3 regions of the Neorhizobium sp. IRS_2294 genome follow, and region 1 is predicted to be linked to each of the others. Evidence: predicted binding sites of a transcription regulator. Region 1 holds the regulator's gene; each other region holds the start of a gene.
What was found. Region 1 encodes PhoB, which activates phosphate uptake and scavenging genes when phosphate is short. Its sites were predicted from a motif close to TGTCATNNANCTGTCAT; they were not measured.
Positions count from the first base shown of each region.

Region 2: a site for PhoB is predicted at 2,032-2,048, ahead of ACQY1K_RS13420 (YdcH family protein). Genes of this name have one in related genera too.
Region 3: a site for PhoB is predicted at 2,168-2,184, ahead of ACQY1K_RS11465 (ceramide glucosyltransferase). Genes of this name have one in related genera too.

Region 1 covers NZ_CP191439.1:381,827-386,104, reverse strand. The annotation lists gene ACQY1K_RS01960 (ArsR/SmtB family transcription factor) at 1-321, opposite strand, end outside; gene ACQY1K_RS01955 (DMT family transporter) at 446-1,360, shown strand; gene phoB (phosphate regulon transcriptional regulator PhoB) at 1,342-2,025, opposite strand; gene phoU (phosphate signaling complex protein PhoU) at 2,151-2,864, opposite strand; gene pstB (phosphate ABC transporter ATP-binding protein PstB) at 2,916-3,731, opposite strand; gene pstA (phosphate ABC transporter permease PstA) at 3,747-4,278, opposite strand, start outside.
Region 2 covers NZ_CP191439.1:2,755,439-2,759,716, reverse strand. The annotation lists gene ACQY1K_RS13435 (5-(carboxyamino)imidazole ribonucleotide synthase) at 76-1,149, opposite strand; gene purE (5-(carboxyamino)imidazole ribonucleotide mutase) at 1,158-1,655, opposite strand; gene ACQY1K_RS13425 (YdcH family protein) at 1,677-1,880, opposite strand; gene ACQY1K_RS13420 (YdcH family protein) at 2,110-2,286, shown strand; gene ACQY1K_RS13415 (ArsR/SmtB family transcription factor) at 2,405-2,662, opposite strand; gene ACQY1K_RS13410 (sulfite exporter TauE/SafE family protein) at 2,770-3,555, opposite strand; gene ACQY1K_RS13405 (thiamine phosphate synthase) at 3,692-4,278, shown strand, end outside.
Region 3 covers NZ_CP191439.1:2,381,362-2,385,639, reverse strand. The annotation lists gene ACQY1K_RS11475 (DUF2235 domain-containing protein) at 1-234, opposite strand, end outside; gene ACQY1K_RS11470 (formate--tetrahydrofolate ligase) at 421-2,100, shown strand; gene ACQY1K_RS11465 (ceramide glucosyltransferase) at 2,266-3,414, shown strand; gene ACQY1K_RS11460 (extensin family protein) at 3,431-4,278, opposite strand, start outside.

The DNA of each region.
Region 1 (4,278 bases):
GTCTTTCGGGCCGACAGGATGATGGCGCTTCGGCCCATCCGCGGCGACTGCCATCAACGCGTGGATCGCGTGCGCGACTTCCGGAGAGGCAAGTCGGTAATAGCGGTGCCTGCCCTGCTTCTCAACCTCGATCAGGCGAGCCTGCGCCAGTTTGCCGAGATGGCCGCTGGTGGTCTGCGCGGTGACGCCGGCGTGGCGTGCCAGTTCGCCCGCCGTCAGCGCCTGTCCGCCCATCAGCGCGGACAGCATGTTGGCGCGTGCAGCATCGCCGATCAGGCTTGCAACTTCCGCAATCGTATTTCCTGAAACCATATTGGGCATGATCCAGTTCTAGCACCGGAAAACTTTGCCGTCAGCGGTCAACGGTTCGGCCGTCGTCGAAGCATTTCTTTTCCTGGTTCCGCTAAGAGGGGCGGAGATTGCATTCATGGGGACAGGAACTGGAATGGCGGACACCAAAACAAGCATGGCAACGGATCTGTTGCTGCTCCTCACGCTCGCGACGCTTTGGGGCGCGTCCTACACGCTGATCAAAGTCGGTGTGGAGACGATTTCGCCTGTCACCTTTATTGCCGTCAGAACACTGGTCGCCGGGCTCATTCTCGCTGCGGCACTACGCCTTCGCGGATTGAAGCTGCCGACCGACCGGCAGACCTGGAAGCTTTTCACGGTTCAGGCCTGCCTCAACAGCGCGGTCCCCTTCACCCTCATCGCCTGGGCCGAACAGACGACCGATGCGGGCCTTGCCACCATCTTGAGTTCAACGACGCCGATCTTCGCCTTTCTTTTGACGGCGCTGATCACCCGCCATGAAAGCGTCTCTGCGGCCAAGCTGTTTGGAGTTGCCGCAGGCATTGTCGGCATATGCCTGATCGTCGGCATGGAGGCGCTTGCCGGCTCGGGCGAGAACCTCTGGGCGCAACTCGCCATCGTGGCGGCGACGATCTGCTATGCGGCGGCTGCCATCTTCGGCAAGAATTTTAAAGGATTGGACCCGATGATGCCCGCCGCGGGATCGCTGATCGCAGGGGCGGCCATCCTCATTCCCGTGAGCCTCGTGGTCGACAGACCCTGGACGCTGACGCCCAGCACCGACTCGACGCTCGCCCTGTTGGCGCTCGCGGTATTTTCGACGGCGCTCGCCTTCGTCATCTATTTCCGGCTGGTGCAGACGCTGGGCTCCGTCGGCACGACGGCGCAGGCCTATCTGCGGGTGCCGATCGGCGTTGGCATCGGCGTCGTGTTTCTCGGCGAAACGCTTGCCTCGACAGCCTGGCTCGGTCTCGCCTGCGTCGTGACCGGTGTGATTGCCATGACGCTGCCGGCTAGGAGACGCGGTGCTCAGGCTTCCATTGAGTAACCGGCACCGCGGACCGTGCGGATGACATCCTGCATGTTGGAGAAGTTGAGTGCCTTCCGCAGGCGCCCCACATGCACGTCGACGGTGCGTTCGTCGACATAGATGTCATGACCCCAGACGCCGTCGAGCAGCTGCGAGCGCGAAAAGACGCGGCTGGGTGAGGCCATCAGGAATTCCAGAAGTCTAAACTCTGTCGGCCCGAGGCGAACTTCGCGGCTCTTGCGGTGAACGCGATGGGTTTCGCGATCGAGTTCGATATCGCCGCATTTGAGGACGCTCGAAAGGACCTCCGGTCGGGCACGGCGCAGCATCGCCTTGACGCGGGCCATCAGTTCCGGCGTCGAGAAAGGCTTGACCACATAGTCGTCTGCGCCGGTGGCAAGCCCGCGAACGCGCTCGCTTTCTTCGCCGCGCGCCGTCAGCATGATGATCGGCAGGCGTTCCGTCTCCGGCCGCATACGCAGGCGACGGCAGAGTTCGATGCCTGAAACGCCCGGCAGCATCCAGTCGAGAATGAGAAGATCCGGAACGCGCTCCTGAAGCCTGATTTCCGCTTCGTCACCGCGAAGCACGGTATCGACCTCGTAACCCTCGGCCTCCAGGTTATACCGAAGGAGGACGCTGAGGGCCTCTTCGTCTTCCACGACTGCGATCTTCGGCTGCATTCCGACTTGCTCCGTCACTCGTCCCGAACCGCACTTAGATCCGCCAGATCCGCTCGCGCTGCTTCAGGTCATTGGTTTTGGCAGTTATCGTCCCGAAACCGGCAGGCGATTTCGGGAGAGCTGCATCATGTCCCGGCGGAGCCGAGCATGTTGGACGTATCGTCCTTCGGACGTTCGCCCTCCGGCTGTGCGCCGGTCGCGATGTAGTAGATGGTCTCGGCGATATTCGTCGCGTGGTCGCCGATGCGCTCGATGTTCTTGGCGCAGAACAGGAGATGGGTGCACGTGGTGATGTTGCGCGGATCCTCCATCATGTAGGTGAGGAGTTCGCGGAACAGCGAGGTGTACATCGCGTCAATCTCTTCATCGCGCTGGCGGATGATTTCGGCTTTTTCCGCGGAGCGGTTGGCGAAGACATCAAGAACGTCCTTGAGCTGCACCAGCGCCAGTTCGGAAAGATGCTCCAGACCACGGGCGAGCTTGCGCGGGACGCCTGTTCCCTGCACGGCGAGCACGCGCTTGGCGGTGTTCTTACCAAGGTCGCCGACGCGTTCCAGGTCAGCTGCAATGCGCAGCGTGCCGATGATCTCGCGAAGATCGGCCGCCATTGGCTGGCGCTTGGCGATGGTGACGATCGCCTTGTCCTGGATATCGCGCTCGGCGTGGTCGAGAATGACGTCGTCGGAGATGACCTTCTGGGCGAGTGCGGAGTCGGAGTTGACGAGCGCACGCACGGCATCTCCGCACATCTGTTCAGCGAGACCGCCCATTTCGGAAATCCGGCGGTTCAGGTATTTCAGTTCCTCGTCATAGGCCGAGAGAATATGGGTCGAAACCATGTGTCTGATCCTTGATGTCTGCAGTTGCGGCTGACGGGCTCTGCGCCCGCATCAGCCGAAGCGGCCCATGATGTAATCCTGGGTGCGCTGGTCATCCGGATTGGTGAACATCTTGTCGGTATCGTTTTCCTCGACCAGGTGGCCGAGATGGAACATCGCCGTGCGCTGCGAAACGCGGGCCGCCTGCTGCATCGAGTGGGTGACGATCACGATCGTGTAGTTGGCGCGCAGTTCGTGGATCAGTTCCTCGACCTTGGCCGTAGCAATCGGGTCGAGTGCCGAGCACGGCTCGTCCATCAGAATGACTTCAGGCGAAACGGCGATCGCACGGGCGATGCAAAGGCGCTGCTGCTGACCGCCGGAAAGGCCGGTACCGCCTTCATGCAGGCGATCCTTGACTTCTGCCCAGAGGCCGGCGCGCTGCAGGCTTGCCTCGACGATCGCGTCCATTTCCGTTTTGCCACGGGCAAGGCCGTGGATGCGGGGACCGTAGGCAATGTTCTCGTAGATCGACTTCGGGAACGGGTTCGGCTTCTGGAACACCATGCCGACCCGGGCACGCAGCTCCACGACGTCGATTTCCTTGTCGTAGATATCGTCGCCGTCGAGCGTGATCTTGCCGGTGACGCGGCAACCCTCGATCGTATCGTTCATGCGGTTCATCGTGCGCAGGAAGGTGGACTTGCCGCAGCCGGACGGACCGATCAAAGCAGTGACGGTATTTTGGCGGACATTCAGGTTCACGTCATAAAGAGCGCGCTTGTCACCGTAATAAACGGAGACATCCTTGCCGATCATCTTATATGCAACGTCGTTCATTTTCTTGTCCAGCGCCTTCTCAACTGCAGCTTCTGACATCATGTTCATTGCTTCCCCCTTCCTCTACCAACGCCGTTCGAAGCGGCGTCGCAAGAGAATTGCGCCAACATTCATCAAGATCAGGAACAGGAGCAGGATCATGATCGCTCCCGAGGTTCGTTCAACGAAGGCGCGTTCCGCCTCGTTGGCCCACATGTAGATCTGTACCGGCAGTGCCGTCGACGGATCCATCGGCGTGGTCGGATAGTTCGCCACGAAGGCGACCATTCCGATCAAGAGGAGCGGCGCCGTTTCGCCGAGGGCGTGCGCGAGGCCGATGATCGTACCGGTCAGGATACCGGGCATGGCAAGCGGCAGGACATGGTGGAAGATGGTCTGCATCTTCGAGGCACCGAGCCCGAGCGCTGCAGCACGGATCGACGGTGGCACTGCTTTCAGCGCCGCGCGGGTGGCGATGATAATGGTCGGAAGCGTCATCAGCGTCAGCACCAGGCCGCCGACCAGCGAGGCCGAGCGCGGCAGGCCCATGAAGTTGATGAAGACCGCGAGACCCAACAGACCGTAGACTATCGACGGGACCGCTGCGAGATTGTTG
Region 2 (4,278 bases), 1.2 Mb from region 1:
CTGTCGACGAGGGGCGCGCTCAGGTTGGCGTGCAGATAACCCGTGGCTGGATGCGTGTCAACCTTGTGACGCACTTTATGACCGGGTTTTCCGCCCCTTCAGCTCCGTGACATGGCCCATTTTTCGGCCCGGGCGGGATTCCGTCTTGCCGTAGAGGTGGACCAGCACGTCGGTCCTCGCGAGCCAGCCGGGCACGTCGAGGATGTCGTCGCCGATCAGGTTGGTCATCACGCAATCGGAATGACGGCGCGGATCGCCGAGGCTTGCGCCGGCCACCGCGCGGATATGCTGCTCGAACTGCGAGACCACGCAGGCAGCCTCTGTCCAATGACCGGAATTGTGCACCCGCGGTGCGATCTCGTTGGCAATCAGGGTGCCATCGGCCATCACAAAGAATTCCATGCCGATCACGCCGACATAGTCGAGGGCAGCGAGGAGCTTTTCGGCGGCACTGCGCGCGGTCTGCGCGGTCGTGTCTGGAATGGTCGCGGGCAGGGTGGAGGTATGAAGGATGCCGTTGCGGTGGATGTTCTCGGCCGGATCGTAGCAGGAGACCGTGCCGTCCTTGGCGCGCGCGGCGATGATCGAGATTTCGCGATCGAAGGGCACGAAGCTTTCGAGAACCATCGGCACCGAGCCGAGGTCCGCATAGGCGCCATCGGCCTTGTCGTCGCTGGAGCGGAACACGCGCTGGCCCTTGCCGTCGTAGCCCATGCGGCGGGTCTTCAAGACACCCTTGCCGCCGAAGTCTGCAAGTGCCGCTTCGAGATCGGACTGGCTGTCGACCGCGTGAAACCTTGCGGTCTCGATGCCGCAGCCGTTGAGGAACTGCTTTTCAACAATCCTGTCCTGCGCCACTTCCAGGGCCTTGGCCGGCGGGTAGACCGGAACCGACTGCTGCAGGAACTCGGCTGCCTCGACCGGTACGTTTTCAAATTCGTAGGTCACGACGTCGCAGCGGCTGGCGAGATCGGCCAGCGCCGTCCTGTCGTCGTAGGCCGCCGTGATCTGTTCGTTCGCGACCTGGGCGGCCGGGCAGTCGGCCTGCGGCTCAAGGATGATGATGAGGTAGTTCAGGCGTGCGGCAGCGATCGCCAGCATGCGGCCGAGCTGGCCGCCGCCGATTATGCCGATGGTGCGGATCGTCATGATGTTTCTCAGGGTGCTTCGTCGATGGGATATTCGGCGACCGATGCGGTGTGGTGCGCGCGATAGGCGTCGAGTCGGTCGGCAAGGTCATCGTCGGAAAGGGCAAGCACCGCTGCAGCAAGAAGGGCGGCATTGATCGCGCCGGCTCGGCCGATGGCCAGCGTGCCGACGGGGATGCCGGCGGGCATCTGCACGATCGAGTAAAGGCTGTCGGTTCCGCTCATGGTCTTTGACTGGACGGGCACGCCGAACACCGGAAGCGGCGTCAGGGCCGCTGTCATGCCCGGCAGGTGGGCAGCGCCGCCGGCACCGGCGATGATGACCTTGAAGCCCTCGTCGCGGGCGCTCTTAGCGAATTCGTACATCCGGTCCGGCGTGCGGTGTGCCGAGACGATCCGTGCTTCGTAACCGATGTCGAGCGTATCAAGCGTGTCGGCGGCGTTCTTCATGGTCTCCCAGTCGGACTGGCTGCCCATGATGATGGCGACTGCGGGTCTTTCTGACATTCCAGGCCCTTTAAGGTGAACTCAAGCGATGATGTCGGGAATGATCTGGTCTTCGATCTGGGTCATCCGGTCCTTGATGGCCAGCTTCTTCTTCTTCATGCGCTGGATGCGAAGAGCCTCACAGCCGACCTTGATCATGGCATTGATCGCGGCGTCGTAATCTTCGTGTTCCTGGCGAAGTTTCGCGAGTACCAGCCGGTTATCCGCCTGTTCCTGATCACGCATGCTCAGTCCCCATTCTTTACGCCGGCTTTTTGCAAACCCCGGCTTCATCCGCAAGCTCCTACCATCAAACCGCGTTAACTGGAAGTTAGCCGACGCCACGAATTTGCCGCTGAGAGACCATGATTTCTCCTTCGACAAAGCGGACCAACCGTGTCACACTTCTGTTGCAAACCTGAAGCCTTGGCTCAGAGGAGTGCCAAGGCAGGTACCTAAGGAAGGAACATGCCACATGACCGTCCAGGCGCATATCGCATCGCTTGAAAAGAAGCACGGCGACCTCGAAGAGGAACTCCAGTCCGTTCTCGCATCTCCATCCGCCGACGATCGTGAGATCGCAGAGCTCAAGCGCCGCAAGCTGCGCATCAAAGACGAGGTGGAGCGGTTAAAGACCGACACCCGTCATTAGGCGATCAAAAGCGCCACGCGCCTCACGTACATTCGTGAGAGGGTGCCCACAGCGGCACGATAAATTCCAAGACTAAAAGCAATAGTTCTGGTCGTAACGTCACAGTCGCGGCCAGAATTCACGTCCAGAACTGGTCGAGCCACAGGTTGAGCCGGGTGAAGCCGCTGCCGTTCACGGCATAGATGCGCCGCGTTCCCTCTGGTGTGACAGTCACGAGATCGCTGTCCAGCAGTGCTTTCAGATGCTGCGAGACGGCCGGCCTGCTGATCGGCAGTCCTTGTGCAAGTTCATTCACGGTTTTCGGCGCGCGTCTCAGCTCTTCGAGGAGATGGCGCCGGTTCGGATCGGCAATGGCTGAAAACGGATCGAGTGTCATAGTTTGAAGCTAAGCATAACTTGACGAAGCATCAACCGTTTTCGTGTCTCGCGACCGGCGGAAGGCCTTATTGTAATTGGGTTTTTTATGATGTTTGGATGGACCGGTCAGATCGGCAGGCCGTCCCACAGTAGCTTTACGCCGGCAACGAGAGCGAGCGCGTAGGTCATCGGATAGAACACTTCCGACTTCAGATGCTTGACGATCGCGGCACCGAGCATGGTCGAGACCAGGGCTGCCGGCAGCAATGTCGCCGAGATCGTCAGGTTTTCGGCCCCCAATGCGCCGAGAAGGAAATAGGGGATGATCTTGACGGCGTTGACGATGGCGAAGAAGCGGATGCTGGCCCCGGTGTATTTCTTAGGATCCAGCTTCATCGGCAGAACGTAGATCTGGAAGGGCGGGCCGCCGGCATGCGCCACGAAACTGGCATAGCCCGACAGCGCGCCCCAGAACGTGGCGGCCGCCGGACGATGCGGCAGTGCGGCGGCCGGACGGTTCTTAGCCGGGCCGTAGACCTGCCAGAAGTAGCGGAGGGCGAAGAAGATCGTTGCTGCCGCAATGACGATCCGCAATGCGTCGTCGGAGACATAGGCCGATGTTGCCCAGCCGAGCGCGATGCCGATGACACCGCCCGGCAGGATCATCAGCAGGGTTTTTCTGTCGTTGAAATGGCGCCAGGACCAAAGCGCCACGATATCCATCAGGATCAGGATCGGCAGGAAGATCGCCGCCGCTTTGACCGGGTCGACGGCAAGCGACATCAGCGGCATGCCCATCAGGCCGATCGCGCCGCCAATGCCGCCCTTGGAAAGCCCGACCAGCATCACGGCGGGCACCGCTGCTGCAAAGAAGGCGAGGCTGAGCGTATCGGAGGAAAATATGTCTGGCATGGGCACTTCAGGCTTGCACCGTTGAGGCGGGCAGATGGGATGAGCGGTTGATTGCGCAATCCTTCCGGTCTATCGAATCATTCAAGAGAAAACGAGTGCGGATCGCCGGGTTGCGGTTCGCTGCATGGGAAGAAACATGAAGAAACAGGAAGAGCGTTGCCGTCTGGTGCTGATCGTGCCGCAGGATGCGGATGCGAAAGCGCAGGCGGACCGACTGGAGAAGGCGCTTGCGGGCGGCGATGTCGCCTCGGTGATCCTGCCGCAATACGATGAAGACGATACCGCGTTCCAGGACCGCGCCGAACTCATGGTGCCGATGATCCAGGCCGCGGGTGCCGCAGCGCTGATCGCCGGAGACAGCCGCGTCGCAGGTCGCGTCAAGGCAGATGGCCTGCATATGGCCGGTTCGATGGAAGAGCTGGAAGAAACGATCGAGAAATTCAGCCCGAAGATGATCGTCGGCGCCGGTGGTGCATCCGAGCGTCACACGGCGCTCGAAGTGGGCGAGCGCCGCCCCGACTATATTTTCTTCGGCAAGCTCGATGGCGACATCAAGCCGGAGGCGCATCCGAAGAACGTCGCGCTTGCGGAATGGTGGGCTTCGATGGTGGAAATTCCCTGCATCGCCATGGGCGGCACGGACATTTCCTCGGCGCTCGAGGTTGCCGAAAACGGAGCGGAATTTGTGGCTTTGAGACTGGCTGTCTTCGATCATCCCGAAGG
Region 3 (4,278 bases), 1.6 Mb from region 1:
AGCGCCCTTGATGTTGTCAGCGAGACCCTTGCCGGTACCGCCTTCCACCGCACGTCGCCACCAGGTTCCGTCTGTGCCGACACCGGGGTGATAGTAGGCATCCTGTTTGATGCCAGCGGCATCCTTGTCGGCGACCGCATTGTAAATCTTGCGAACATTGGTCGGGCTAGGCTGGCCGCCATCCATATCGTCGGGCGTGTTCCAGGTGCCGTCGCAGCAGAGAATAAGGTTCATTGGTCGTTCCCCCTCGATCCCCCATGGATCAGAGATATATAAGATTGTATCGAATTAAATTGCAACTTTGGTGTGTGGATGAGCGCGTTGTAGTGTGCATAATCAGGGCGCTGCTCCCGTTCCGGGCTTGTCGTGGGGAAGCGGCTGTGGCCAAGGTTCACGCAAACCAACAAGCGAGAGACAAGCATGGCCCCCGTTCCATCCGACATCGAGATCGCCCGCGCGGCAAAAAAGAAACCGATCGCGGACATTGGCGCGTCGCTTGGCATCTCTCCCGAGGCGTTGGTGCCCTACGGCCATGACAAGGCGAAGATCGGGGCCGATTTCATCGGCTCGCTCCAGGGCCGCCCCGATGGCAAGCTGATCCTCGTGACGGCGATCAATCCGACGCCGGCGGGCGAGGGCAAGACGACGACCACGGTCGGGCTTGGCGACGGACTGAACCGGATCGGCAAGAAGGCCGTCATCTGCGTGCGCGAGCCGTCGCTTGGGCCCTGCTTCGGCGTCAAGGGCGGGGCGGCCGGCGGCGGTTATGCGCAGGTCGTGCCGATGGAAGACATCAACCTGCACTTCACCGGCGACTTTCACGCCATTACCTCTGCGCACAATCTCCTGTCGGCGATGATCGACAACCATGTCTACTGGGGCAACGCGCTCGACATCGACACGCGCCGCATCACCTGGCGGCGGGTGATGGACATGAACGACCGGGCGCTGCGCCAGACCGTGACCTCGCTTGGCGGCGTGTCGAACGGCTTTGCGCGCGAAAGCGGCTTCGACATTACCGTCGCATCCGAAGTGATGGCGATCCTCTGCCTGGCGCAGGATCTGGCCGACCTTGAAAAGCGGCTCGGCGATATCGTCATCGGCTACCGGTTCGACCGCTCGCCGGTCTATGCCCGCGACATCAAGGCCGACAAGGCGATGGCGGTGCTTTTGAAAGACGCGATGCAGCCGAACCTGGTGCAGACGCTGGAAAACAATCCGGCGCTGGTGCATGGCGGGCCGTTCGCCAACATCGCCCATGGCTGCAATTCCGTGATCGCCACCAAGACGGCGCTGAAGCTTGGCGACTACGTGGTGACGGAAGCGGGGTTCGGAGCGGATCTGGGGGCCGAAAAGTTCTTCGACATCAAGTGCCGCAAGGCAGGCCTGAAGCCCGATGCGGCCGTGATCGTTGCGACCATCCGGGCGCTAAAGATGAATGGCGGCGTGAAGAAGGACGATCTGGGAGCCGAGAATGTCGAGGCGCTGACGCGCGGCTGTTCGAACCTCGGCCGTCACATCGCAAACGTGCGCAAGTTCGGCGTGCCGGTCGTGGTCGCGATCAACCACTTCATCTCGGATACCGATGCGGAAGTGGCGGCGATCAAGGAATACGTCTCGCATCACGGCGCGGAGGCGATCCTCTGCCGTCACTGGGCGGAAGGTTCCGCCGGCATCGAGGAACTGTCCTACAAGGTGGTGGAACTGGCCGAAAGCGGCGCCGCCGCCTTCAAGCCGATCTATCCTGATGACATGCCGCTGATGGAGAAGATCGAGGCGGTCGCCACCAAGATCTATCATGCCGGCGAGGTGACGGCGGAAAAGGCGGTGCGCGATCAGCTGAAGGCCTGGGAAAGTGCTGGTTACGGCCATCTGCCGGTCTGCATCGCCAAGACGCAGTATTCGTTCTCCACCGATCCCAACCTGCGCGGTGCGCCGGAAGGGCATGTGGTGCATGTGCGCGAAGTGCGGCTGTCGGCCGGCGCCGGCTTTATCGTGGCGATCACCGGCGAGATCATGACCATGCCGGGCCTTCCAAGCGCGCCTTCGGCCGAGCGGATCCATCTCAACGCGGATGGGCTGATCGAGGGGTTGTTCTAGGCCTTATAGTTCTCAGCGGGTTTTCTCCGGATCGTCCTTTCCTCTCGCCTTCGCGGGTGAAGGGCAACGTCATGCGTCTGTCACACCGAAATGGTCTGCTTGCCCTTACTCTTCAGGCACTGGCGGTGACCCGACGATTCGGGGCCGGCCATCGGGAACATCAGGATGGATCTTGTTCTTGCGACACTCGCCATGGCCCTTCTGGCGATCAATCTCTTCAGCATCGCTATCGCCGGCCGGCGACTTTCGCATCGGGACAAGGCGAGCGACACGCCGGCGGTGATCACGCCGGACGGTGTCTCGATCGTCATTCCGGTGCGCGGCATCGAGGCCTATTCCAGCCTGACGCTTGCGCATGCATTCAAGCTCGAATGGCCCGATTACGAGCTGATCTTCTGCGTGCAGGACGAGGGCGATCCGATCATCGGGGAAATCCGTGCCGCAATCGCCGCGCATCCCGCGGTGCCGGCGCGGCTGCTGATCGGCGACGACCGGATCAGCGCCAATCCCAAGCTCAACAACTGCGCCAAGGGCTGGCACGCGGCGCGCCACGAATGGGTGGTGCTTGCCGATTCCAACGTGCTGATGCCGAAGGACTATATCCAGAACCTCGTCTCCGGATGGCGCGCCGATACCGGGCTTGTGTGTTCGACACCGATCGGATCGCGGCCGGACGGGTTCTGGGCCGAAGTGGAATGCGCTTTCCTGAATACGCTGCAGGCGCGCTGGCAATATGTCGGCGAGGCGCTAGGGCTCGGCTTTGCGCAGGGCAAGAGCATGCTGTGGCACAAGCCGTTTCTGGATGCGGCCGGCGGCATCCAGGCGCTGGCGGCCGAGATTGCCGAGGACGCGGCGTCGACCAAGCTCGTCAACCGCCACGGCAAGAAAGTCCATCTGGTCTCGGCGCCGTTCGAGCAGCCGCTCGGGCGTCGCGGGCTGGAGGAAATCTGGTCGCGCCAGACGCGCTGGGCCCGGCTGCGGCGGGTGACGTTTCCGCTGTTCTTCACGCCGGAGATCCTGCTCGGGGCGCTGCCGCCTCTGACGCTTGGGCTGATCGCTGCCGTCCTGCTGGATCTCAATTCGGCAGCGGTGGCCGCAACCGTGTTCGCCGCAACCTACCTGCCGGAACTGGCCCTTGCGCGGGCCAAGGGCTGGCGGCTTTCGATCCTGTCGCTGCCGGCGATGATGGTGCGCGACGTGATGCTGCCGGCAATCTGGATCAGAAGCTGGCTTTCCGGATCGTTCGAATGGCGCGGCAATGCCATGACGATCGGCACGCAGGAAAGCCGGCTGACCGGCTCCTCGCCGGCCTGACCCTGGCCCTCAACGGCTACTCGCAGATGCGGTAGCCGCCATCCCTGTCGATGATGTCGAGATGAAGGTGATCCTCGTGGGCGGCATCGCTGCCGGGTGCGAGAACCGTGGTGAAATGCAGGCATGCGCCGGCGGTGGCGGTCATCTGGAAGGCACCTTCCAGCGTGTGATCGTCCTCACGCCGTTTCATCACGACCTTCTCGCCATTGTCTAGCTTGAAGGCGGCGACATCGAAGGCGTTGCCGCGTCCATGCTCGGAGATCTTGCCGGTCGAGGCGCTGTTTCTGAGGCGGCACTGGTAGGTGGAGCCCGGGACAAGACCGGTGATCTTGCGGCCCGGCATGGCGATGTTGAGCGCGGGCTGGACCGTATCCTTCAGCCAGTGGGCCATGGTCAGCGCCGTCTTGCAGCGCATAGTGGCGCCGCCGAGATCGACGCCGGGCAGAACCTGCGCCACCTCGATCGGCTGCTTGATGCCGCAGCCATTGCCGTCGTCGATCGGTTTGACGGATTCGAACTTGGCACCGATGGCACCGAGGTCTGCAAGGCAGGCTTTCAGTTCTGCGGCGTCTTCCTCGACGAGAGGCGGAGGAGGCGGGGTCTCGGCCTGTTCCTGCTTTTCGTCCGCAGGCTTGTCGGCCGGAGTTTTGTCATCAGCGGCCTTGTCCTGCGGTGCCTTGTCGTCTGGCTTGGCGGCGTCCGGTTTGGCAGGTTCAGTCTTGCCGTCGTCGCTCGATGCAGCGGGCTTCTGTTCTGCGGGTTCTTCCGGCTTGGGAGTGGGGGTCGGGATGGTTTCTTCAGGAGCTTTACCGGTCTGTTCCGGGCTCTGGGTCTGTTCGGGGGCCGGGACAGGTGGCTCTGCGG